One region of the Paenibacillus sp. RS8 genome, then DNA from elsewhere that is predicted to be linked to it. Evidence: riboswitches for the same ligand, from Rfam matches in the RefSeq annotation. Region 1 holds a riboswitch; the other holds the start of a gene.
The links. Region 1 has a riboswitch for S-adenosylmethionine ahead of ACDZ28_RS02620 (methionine ABC transporter ATP-binding protein). Riboswitches for the same ligand answer to the same signal wherever they lie in the genome.
Positions count from the first base shown of each region.

Region 2: linked by a shared signal. The riboswitch ahead of metA (homoserine O-succinyltransferase) and the one ahead of ACDZ28_RS02620 (methionine ABC transporter ATP-binding protein) in region 1 are both predicted to bind S-adenosylmethionine.

Region 1 covers NZ_CP168131.1:348,839-354,040, forward strand. The annotation lists gene ACDZ28_RS02600 (YuzB family protein) at 26-280, opposite strand; gene ACDZ28_RS02605 (NifU family protein) at 362-610, shown strand; gene ACDZ28_RS02610 (MetQ/NlpA family ABC transporter substrate-binding protein) at 767-1,624, opposite strand; gene ACDZ28_RS02615 (methionine ABC transporter permease) at 1,683-2,342, opposite strand; gene ACDZ28_RS02620 (methionine ABC transporter ATP-binding protein) at 2,342-3,358, opposite strand; SAM riboswitch class I at 3,460-3,599, opposite strand; gene ACDZ28_RS02625 (Cthe_2314 family HEPN domain-containing protein) at 3,699-4,433, opposite strand; gene ACDZ28_RS02630 (heme A synthase) at 4,542-5,202, opposite strand, start outside.
Region 2 covers NZ_CP168131.1:3,578,512-3,583,713, forward strand. The annotation lists gene ACDZ28_RS17365 (HRDC domain-containing protein) at 1-22, shown strand, start outside; gene corA (magnesium/cobalt transporter CorA) at 105-1,040, opposite strand; SAM riboswitch class I at 1,438-1,568, shown strand; gene metA (homoserine O-succinyltransferase) at 1,683-2,603, shown strand; gene ACDZ28_RS17380 (aminotransferase class I/II-fold pyridoxal phosphate-dependent enzyme) at 2,640-3,812, shown strand; gene mqnC (cyclic dehypoxanthinyl futalosine synthase) at 4,081-5,202, shown strand, end outside.

The DNA.
Region 1 (5,202 bases):
AAAAAATTATATGTTGCGCAACTACTTAGTCAAGGTCTATATTGAACCAAGCCTCTAGCTCTTTGATTTTGGCAGAAATCTTTTCTTCTAGCTCGTCAACAGTATCTGCTGCAACGATGTCTCCTTCGACCATGGCGAAAGGTGTTAAATAACATTCCCCACAATTGTTCAGGCATCCGTATTCGATTACATCGTAATCGGGATTTTCCTCCAGCTTATGCATTAGTTTGTCTGTTCCGTGACCCATGTTACTGGCACAAAATTCAATAATTGGTCTCATGATGATCTCCCTGTTCCGCCTAACCATTTTATTTTTTAACTTTTTGTACTATAATGAACTTACGAAAGGAGTGATTGAGAAATGAGTGAGAATGCACAAAGCACCGAAATGTATGATGAAGTATTGGAAGTGCTGGATAAGCTTCGTCCGTTCCTACAACGCGATGGCGGCGACGTTGAACTAGTTGATGTAGAAGACGGCATCGTTAAGTTGAAACTTATGGGTGCCTGCGGCAGCTGCCCAAGCTCCACGATCACCTTGAAAGCCGGGATTGAACGCGCTCTTCTTGAAGAAGTAGAAGGCGTACAAGAAGTTATGCAAGTATTCTAATCCCATTCAATATCATTCCCGATCCTCCTCTTCAGGAGATCGGGATTTTCTTATTATAGTGGATTTACCCTTCTCCTACAACATACAGCATAAAACCCGCATGCCATTAGGCAGCGGGTTTTATGCTGTAATTAGAGAGTAAGCTAGCTCTCTGTCTTAAAATGCTGGAATGATCGAGCCTTTGTACTGCTCTTCAATGAACGCTTTCGCTTCTGGAGAATTCAGTGCAGCGGCAAGCTTTTTGATTGCATCGGAATCTTTATTGTCAGGACGAGCTACCAGGATGTTAGCATAAGGAGAATCCGTACCCTCGATGAACAAAGCATCTTTAGTAGGAACCAGGTCAGCTTCTAAAGCATAGTTAGTGTTAATCAATGCAAGATCCACTTCATCTAATTGACGACCTAACATTGCAGCATCTAGCTCGATGATTTTAAGGTTTTTCTTATTTTCAGTAATATCCGCTTGGGTAGATGTGATGTTGGTATCATCTTTTAATGTAATCAGACCATTTTTAGCAAGCAAGATTAGTGCACGACCACCGTTTGTAGCATCATTCGGGATGGCTACTTTCGCACCATCAGCCAGCTCGTCGATGGATTTGATTTTTTTGGAATAAGCACCAAAAGGTTCAACGTGAACGGCTGTAACAGAAACTAGATCCGAACCGTTCTTTTGATTCTGGTCATCCAGGTAAGGTTGATGTTGGAAGAAGTTAGCATCCAGATTCTTCTCTGAAAGCTGAACGTTTGGTTGAACATAGTCAGTGAATTCTTTGATTTCTAATGTAATTCCTTGCGCTTCAAGCAATGGAGCAATAGCTTTTAGGATTTCAGCGTGTGGAACAGGTGAAGCACCAACCACCAATTTTACAGGTTCTGCAGATGACTCAGTTGCAGCACCATCTTTTGGTGCATTAGTGGCAGCCGAGTTAGAAGCATTATTGTTATTGCCGCAAGCAGCTAGCACCACAACCAGTGTCAGACTAAAAAAAGTAAGTAGTAATTTTTTCATTTTAAATCCCCCTCTTATCCTTGGTATTTGTATGAATAAGGCTATATATGGACGTACCTTATTTCCGTGTGAAATGCCGTACTAGTCGATCACCGGCCATTTGTAGCAATTGCACCAGTATGACCATCAAGACTACTGAGATAATCATAACTTCCTTCTCATAACGGTAATATCCGTAACGGATTGCTAGATCCCCTAGACCACCGCCGCCTACCATCCCGGACATTGCCGTATAGGAAACCAGTGTGACCAGTGTGATCGTAACTCCAGCGAGTAGACCTGGACGAGCCTCTGGCAAAAGAACGCGCATAACGATCTGATTCGTGGATGCTCCCATCCCTTGCGCCGCTTCGATTACTCCGCGATCTACTTCTCTTAACGCCGTTTCCACCAAGCGAGCAAAGAATGGAGCTGCACCAATCACCAGCGGTGGGATCGTACCGAGTACTCCGATAGAAGTTCCAACAACGGCTTTGCTAAATGGAATTAATGCTACCATCAAAATGATAAACGGTACGGATCGTAAGATGTTTACAACGAATGATAAGACCGTGTAAATTACTCTGATTACTATACTATTCGATCTTCCCCATAAATACAATAGAATTCCGAGTGGTAAACCAAGAATAATTGTGAACAATCCGGAAAATATTAACATTTGCAAGGTAGCAACTGTAGCATCCATCATTTCTTGCCAGTTTAAATCTGCGAAATTCATTACGAAATCACCTCCACTTCAAGACCTTGAGCGGTTAGTTCGGCTATTGTCACAGCAATCGCTTCAGCTGGACCCTCGAACCTTACAATCATTTGTCCATAAGGTACGTCTTTAATCGTTGAAATGGTGCCGTGCAAAATGGCAAAGCTAACACCTGTTTCTCGTACTACATTGGAAAGTGCGGAGCCGTAGGTCTTTTCTCCGAAAAAAGTAATTTTGACGGCCTGAGAGTTGTCCCCAGCAGCAGCGTCAAGCGCCGTACGAAGGGGTCCCTCATTCTGTGACTCACTACGGATGAAATCGCGAGTAACTTCATGCTGCGGCTTTAAGAATACCTCCGTAACTTTACCTTGCTCAACGATACCACCACCATGAATAACCGCAACACGATCGCAGATACTCTGAATCACGTGCATTTCGTGAGTGATCAGCACAATAGTCAGATGGAACCGTTTATTAATATCGAGCAATAGCTTAAGGATAGAGTCTGTCGTTTGTGGATCAAGCGCAGAGGTTGCCTCATCACATAGCAGCACATCAGGATCGCTGGCAAGTGCCCTCGCGATGCCGACCCGTTGCTTTTGCCCTCCTGATAACTGAGAGGGATACTTATCCCGGTGTTCTTCTAGCCCAACTAAGGCAAGCAAGTCTTTTACTTTTGTATCAATATCTGCTCTCGAAGTACCTGTGAGTCGCAGAGGAAAAGCAATATTATCGTACACTGTCGCAGATGATAGCAGATTGAAATGTTGAAAAATCATCCCAATTTTGCGCCGCTGTTCCTGCAGCTGACCTTGAGTAAGCTTGGTTAGTTCAATGCCATCTACCCAAACTTCCCCTTCTGTCGGACGCTCCAACAAATTAATGCAACGGATCAATGTACTTTTTCCCGCTCCAGAATGGCCAATAACTCCGAATATTTCACCTTTTTCGATAGACAGATTCAATCCGGAAAGTGCTGTGGCCGCTTGGGTGCCTTTTCCATATACCTTTGTTATTCCTTTTAGATTAATCAACGATCATCGCCCCCTTTATATTTCACTTATTCCATACAAAAAAAACCTCCGACGATCGATGCAGATCGCAAGAGGCTCTGTGTGTTTATTTAGACAATGCCTTCTCATCTGCCAACGACCACAAACCTTGCGCCATTGTAGGAATTAGCACCATGACATTTGTACATAACGCTTATCGCGCTGTATACAAATCGGTTGCCGGGCTTCATCGGGCCTATCCCTCCGCCACTCTCGATAAGATATAGAGTATAAAATTTATGTTTGAATTCGTACAGACTTTAATGCAAGCATAAGTATAGTAAGTTTCTTGTTTTTTGTCAAAAGGAAATATATTGAACGCTTATGATTTTACCCGATTTGGCTTGCTTATTTCCTTACGCAACTGCTCATTGCTGTAGCTATATGCTGCGATTAACGTCTTACAGTTCATTTCGAGGGATTGCTTTAAATCCTCTAGATGGCTATCTAAATCCTCAAGCTGAATTTTGTCATGCAAGCCTTGATGTCGCTGCCATAAATCATCCTGCATTTCGGAATTCATATAATGAATTTCAGCATTTCTGCGCTTGCGTAGATTCTCTAGTGGATCACGATAAGAGTTCTTGATCTGTTCCAGTTGATCCGCTAATGCTGGATGTACATTCAATAGTTGAAGTTGACGCAGCACTGTAAAATAAGAAAAGTGCGTTTTTAATTTGGAGGTTTTGAGGTCATAAAAATGATTCAGTACCGTTCCAAGCTTGTCCAGAAGAGAGAACACACGAATAAATCCATCTTTATAAAAATAAACATACCGCGCATAATCGCCTTGTTCCACTGGTGACATATCGTCCATATAACCAGCGATTACCGATTTCCGGTAAAAAGCAGCTGCGAACCAGCTTTGCTCCAATTCATCCAATGAGGAGATCAGTCCACGTGTCCAAATCTCCAGCTTGCGGTATTCATGGTCATTATCCTCATGGGCGTTCATTTCCTTGCGCAGTAAAGCTGCAAAAGTAGCCATATTCTCCATCGCATCAGCCAATACACCGCTGTTCTTTCGAGGCGGCTCTCCAAGTATAACCCGCAGCATATCCCAGTCCTCCTAAAGTTTTGTCCAGCACCACGATATACCGATTTCCACTTTATTATTCCGCAGGTAAAGCGACTCTATCCACGGTGGGAACTTTCTACCAAGGGGTTACAACGGTGTCATATGATTCTTCGGATTTTTTTCATTAACGATATTTCTCGTCCTACTCAGCTGCCAGACTCTTACACTCATATAGCACAGAACACCAAACAAACAAGCAATCAACAAAATATGAGCCAAGGCGGCAAATATGTATAATCTTTCATTATCTAAGGTGTAAACAACAGCAGCTCCACTAAACACCTGCATCAGGCACAGCAGAACAGCAGCTACGCCAAGAGCTCTTAGCTCGGGGTAATCCTTATGTTTCCAAAAAGCTAAATGTCCAAGCACCGCGGTAAGAATAAATAAGATCAAAGCCGCAATCCGGTGTGTAAAAACAATACCCACTCCCCCGGAAAGCTCAGGCACCCATTCACCGTTGCAGAGTGGCCAGCCAGAACATCCACCGCGTGAATCCGTATGACTAACAAAGGCTCCAATATAAACGACAACATAGGAATATAAGGCCGTAAAACAGGTTAAATTGCGGAAAGCTTTGCTAACGGGTTTCTTCTGAATCTCCATCTTTTGATCGTAATCATAATCGCCTGCTTCATGCCGTCTTTTTGTTCCAAGTGCAAGCATCAGAGAACTAGAAAAAGCGATTAAGGAAAAACCCATATGCAGTGCCATCACAGCAGCAGATTGGGATTTAATTACTGCAAGC
Region 2 (5,202 bases), 3.2 Mb from region 1:
GGGGATGGCAACTAGTTTTTAATTGTCCACATACCAAAAAGACGAAGGCTACCTTATACCTTACGGTTACAGGGCCTTCGTCTTGCTTATTCGTCCGATTCTTTTCATAGCCATTCCTTCTTGCGGAAAACATACAGCATCCCACAGCCTAACGTTAACATAACGCCTATAACGCCATAATAGCCGTATTTCGTATGAAGCTCGGGCATATGATCAAAGTTCATACCGTAGATTCCGGTAATTACGGTCAGAGGCATGAATATTGTTGTGATCGCAGTAAACACTCTCATAATTTCATTCGCGCGATTGGCGATACTGGATTGGTAGGCCTCTCGTAAGTTGCCCATGAGATCGCGATACGTCTCAAAGGTTTCAGATATTTTAACCGCATTTTCATAAATGTCGCTAAAATATTTCTGCAACTGATCATCAATCAGACGGAGGTCTTTTTTATTTAGGGTATTGATTACTTCTTTTTGTGGTCCCAGCATTTTCTTCAACCATAGAATTTCACTTCGCAGACCGATAATCTCACTTAGATGAGATTTCTTGGTATGCATTAGGATATCTTCTTCAAGCTTCTCAATTCGAGCTTCAATCCGGTCGCCGACGGAAAAATAGTTATCCACGACAAGGTCAATAAGTAAGTAAAGGAACATATCCGGTTCGCTTACCTCTTGCTCCCAGAGCATAGGCTTTAGGATTCGAAGTTCATTGATCTTTTGTTTCGTTACAGTGATGATGTAATGTCTTCCAAGGAATACATTGAGCGCCCGTAGGAAAATTTCTTCATCATCAAAGCGGATGCTATTTACAACTATAAAGTAATGGCTTTCGTATATTTCGATCTTCGGACGCTGATCCTCTTCGCTAAGGCAATCCTCAACAGCAAGATCATGTAGGTTGAACAAAGGCTGAAGCAGCTCTAAATCCTCTACATCGGCGTCAATCCAATAGAACCCTTCCGTTGGGGGTGTCAGTGTTTCATCAATTTCATCAATAGGTGTAAAAACCCCTGCATTCACCAGCCGGATTTTCATCTGATTTCACTCCTCCTATCCCCAGGTCTTCACCAGGGACTGCTAAATTAAGCACAGAGAAAAAAATCAGCTTGGCCGGCGTTACATCAATACATAGGGCCAAATGACGTTTCGAGGGCATGAAGAAGAACTGCTCCCGCCGCCGGCAAGCTGATGATTATCCTGTGTGGTTGCTCATTCTGTACACTAATTTGCGAGCTCGGGTCGCCTTCCATTCTTCTTCTCACCTCTTCTTTTCGTTCAGGTATGAAATACTTGTCTAGTATAACAACGGAGTATGCCTCTTTCAAGCAAATTTATTGTGATTTTGAGGCTTCTTCAGCATTGTATGGACTTGACGAAAAGGAGGTTCATGATTTAAAGTGAATTTTAAAGTAATTTAATTGAATACAGCTAAATCTTATCAAGAGCAGGTGGAGGGACTAGCCCTATGAAACCCGGCAACCGGCGTGTAAACGCACGGTGCTAATTCTTGCGGAACTTCTGCAGACGTCTAATCGTCTTCAGGAACATTCTGGCAGATGAGAGAGGCGCATATGACTGTAGATATGACCTTTCTCGATTTCCGAGGAAGGTCTTTTTATTGTTCAGCAAGCCGCATTGCGGCAAAACAACTAAATTCAGCTAAGGAGTGGAAAGACAATGCCAATTAAAATTCCCGACAGTTTACCGGCGAAAGAAGTACTATCCGGAGAAAATATTTTTGTGATGGACGAAAGTCAGGCTTTCCATCAGGATATCCGTCCACTACGGATTGCTATTCTGAACCTCATGCCGACTAAAGAGACGACAGAGACTCAATTGCTGCGTTTAATTGGAAATTCGCCACTACAAGTTGATGTTACGCTATTGCATCCACGATCCCATATTTCCAAGAATACTTCTGCTGAACATTTGAAGAGCTTTTACAAAACCTTTGACGAGATCAGTCACCGCCGTTTGGATGGCCTAATCGTTACAGGTGCTCCTGTAGAGCAAATGGAGTTCGAGGAAGTATCGTATTGGGAAGAGCTGAAAGAGATTTTTGAATGGAGCAAGGATAATGTGACCTCAACCATGCATATTTGTTGGGCGGCACAGGCAGGCTTATATCATCATTTTGGTGTTCGTAAAGTGGCATTGCCTGAGAAATGCTTTGGCGTCTTCGCTCATACGATAAATCAAAATAACATCAAATTGTTGCGCGGCTTTGACGAAGTATTCCATGTACCACATTCCCGTCATACCGACGTCTCCCGTGAAGATATTGAGAATAATCCAGATCTGCAGATTCTGGCTGAATCCGAAGAAGCTGGTATGTATCTAGTGGCTACAAATGACGGTAAACAAATATTTGTGACCGGACATTCCGAATATGATCCTCTATCCTTGAAATGGGAATATGACCGTGATGTGACTAGAGGGATGGAGATGGCTTTGCCGAAACATTACTTCCCTAAAGATGATCCTGAACGTACACCTCCAGCAGTATGGCGTGCGCATGCCAATTTATTATTCTCTAACTGGCTCAATTACTATGTATATCAAGAAACGCCTTATGATATCGACCCGATTGTTTATTAATAACAGCGCTACAATATAAATTAGGAGGCATTAATCATGGATGACAAACTTAGGATTGAAAGTAGACTGGCTCAAATAGGTTCTCAAGAAGATCCAGCCACAGGAGCAATTAATTTTCCGATTTATAATGCAACGGCATTTCGTCATCCAAAACTCGGTCAGAGCACAGGGTTTGATTATAGCCGCACCAAGAGTCCGACCCGTTCGGTGCTTGAGAATGCAGCTGCGGAACTGGAATCTGGAGATGCAGGATTTGCTTGTAGCTCAGGGATGGCAGCTATTCAAACGATTCTTACCTTGTTCGCTCAAGGCGACCATCTGATCGTTTCGCTGGATCTTTACGGTGGTACCTATCGTTTGTTGGAACGGATTATGTCCAAGTTCGGAATCACTGCTTCTTATGTAGACACGAATGATTTGGATGCACTGGAAGCTTCGCGTCGTCCCAACACGAAAGCTGTATTTATTGAAACGCCAACGAACCCACTGATGATGATCACGGATATTGAAGCCGTGTGTACTTGGGCACGTCACCATGGGCTGCTTAGCATTGTAGATAATACGCTACTGACTCCGTTTTTCCAACGTCCTATAGAATTAGGTGCGGATATTGTAGTTCATAGCGCTACTAAGTATTTGGGTGGTCATAATGATGTGCTGGCAGGCTTAATTGTATCCAAGGGTGTAGAATTATCAGCTGAAATAGCAATTCTACATAACTCTATCGGTGCTGTTCTCGGACCAACAGACAGTTATCAGTTGATGAGAGGCTTGAAGACGTTGGCTCTGCGTATGGAGCGCCACGAGAGCAATGCACTAGCGATTGCCCACTACTTGTTAGAGCATCCAGCAATTGCGGAAGTGTTCCATCCAGGACTGCCAGATCATCCGGGGCATGAAATCCAGAATCGTCAATCTTCAGGAAATACCGGTATTTTTTCTTTCAAATTAAAAGATGCCAGATACGTAGAGCCTCTTCTTCGTCATATTCGTCTTATAGCATTTGCAGAGAGTCTGGGCGGCGTAGAGTCACTAATGACATATCCGGCTGTACAAACGCATGCTGATATTCCTGTGGAGATTCGAAATGCTGTGGGTGTAGATGATCGTTTGTTGCGCTTCTCTGTCGGTATTGAGCATGCAGAGGATTTGATTGCTGATCTTGGCCACGCACTAGAGGCGGCACGGGCTGAAATTGAGTCGAAATAACTGGGATATACTTTTAATCAGGAGTTAGTGGAGAAATAGAGTATAAACTAGCAGTATCGCTTAGTGCGATGCTGCTTTTCTTCTGGATGGGATTTTACGAAGAATGTAAAAGCATTTTTCAAGCTGTTCAGATTGTGATACGATGAGGAAATGAACTGTTCATTTGTATGAGAAAGGGTTGTCATCTTGAAAGGAGACAACGTCTTTTCTTCCTGTTATTTTGTGATTCTACCAATACCCCTAAGGGTTTAAAAGGAGGATGCGAACGATGAGTGCGATAGATCTTATTTTGGACAAAGCCCTACGGGGTGAACGTCTCCAATTGGAAGATACCATCCGACTGTTCGAGAGCAACGAAATTGAGAAAATGGGTGCTGCTGCAAACACCATAATGGAACGCTGGCATCCGGACCCGATGGCCACGTTTGTAATTGGTCGTAATATTAACTATACGAATGTATGTGATGTTTACTGTCGCTTTTGCGCATTTTATCGTAGACCGGGCTCTGATGAGGGCTATGTACTGCCGGATGAGACGATTTACCAAAAAATCGCTGAGACCATCGCTGTAAATGGTACAGAAATACTAATGCAAGGTGGAACGAACCCTAATCTTCCTTTCAGCTATTATACAGATATCCTTCGCGGTATTAAGCAACGTTTCCCTGAGATTACAATGCATTCCTTCTCACCAGCAGAGATTATGAAGATGAAGGAAGTATCTGGATTATCGCTCGAGGAAGTAGTACGTGAAATTCATGCTGCTGGTCTGGATTCTTTACCAGGCGGGGGAGCAGAGATTCTCGATGACCGTACACGCCGCAAGATCAGTCGTCTTAAAGGCTCATGGCGCGAGTGGATGGACGTAATGCAGACAGCGCATAAGATCGGTATGAATACAACGGCTACAATGGTCATTGGACTTGGAGAGAGTATGGAAGAACGGGCACTGCACTTACTTCGTGTGCGTGAGGCTCAGGACGAGTGTATTGCTAATAAATATGATTCAGAGGGTTTCTTGGCCTTTATCTCTTGGACATTCCAACCGGACAATACCAACCTGAAGCTGGATAGACAAACGCCTGAGGAATATCTGAAGACGGTAGCGATTAGTCGCCTTGTTCTAGACAACATCAAGAACTTCCAGTCCTCTTGGGTAACTATGGGACCAGAGGTCGGCAAGCTTTCCCTTCAATACGGCTGCAATGATTTCGGCAGTACGATGATTGAAGAGAACGTAGTATCTTCTGCAGGTGCAACTTACAAGGTTAACATCGAGTCGATTACTCAATTGATCCGCGAAGCGGGCAAAATCCCGGCACAGCGGAATACTCGCTACGATATTCTGCGCGTGTTCGATGATGCTAATGCGAAGATTGATAATGATTTC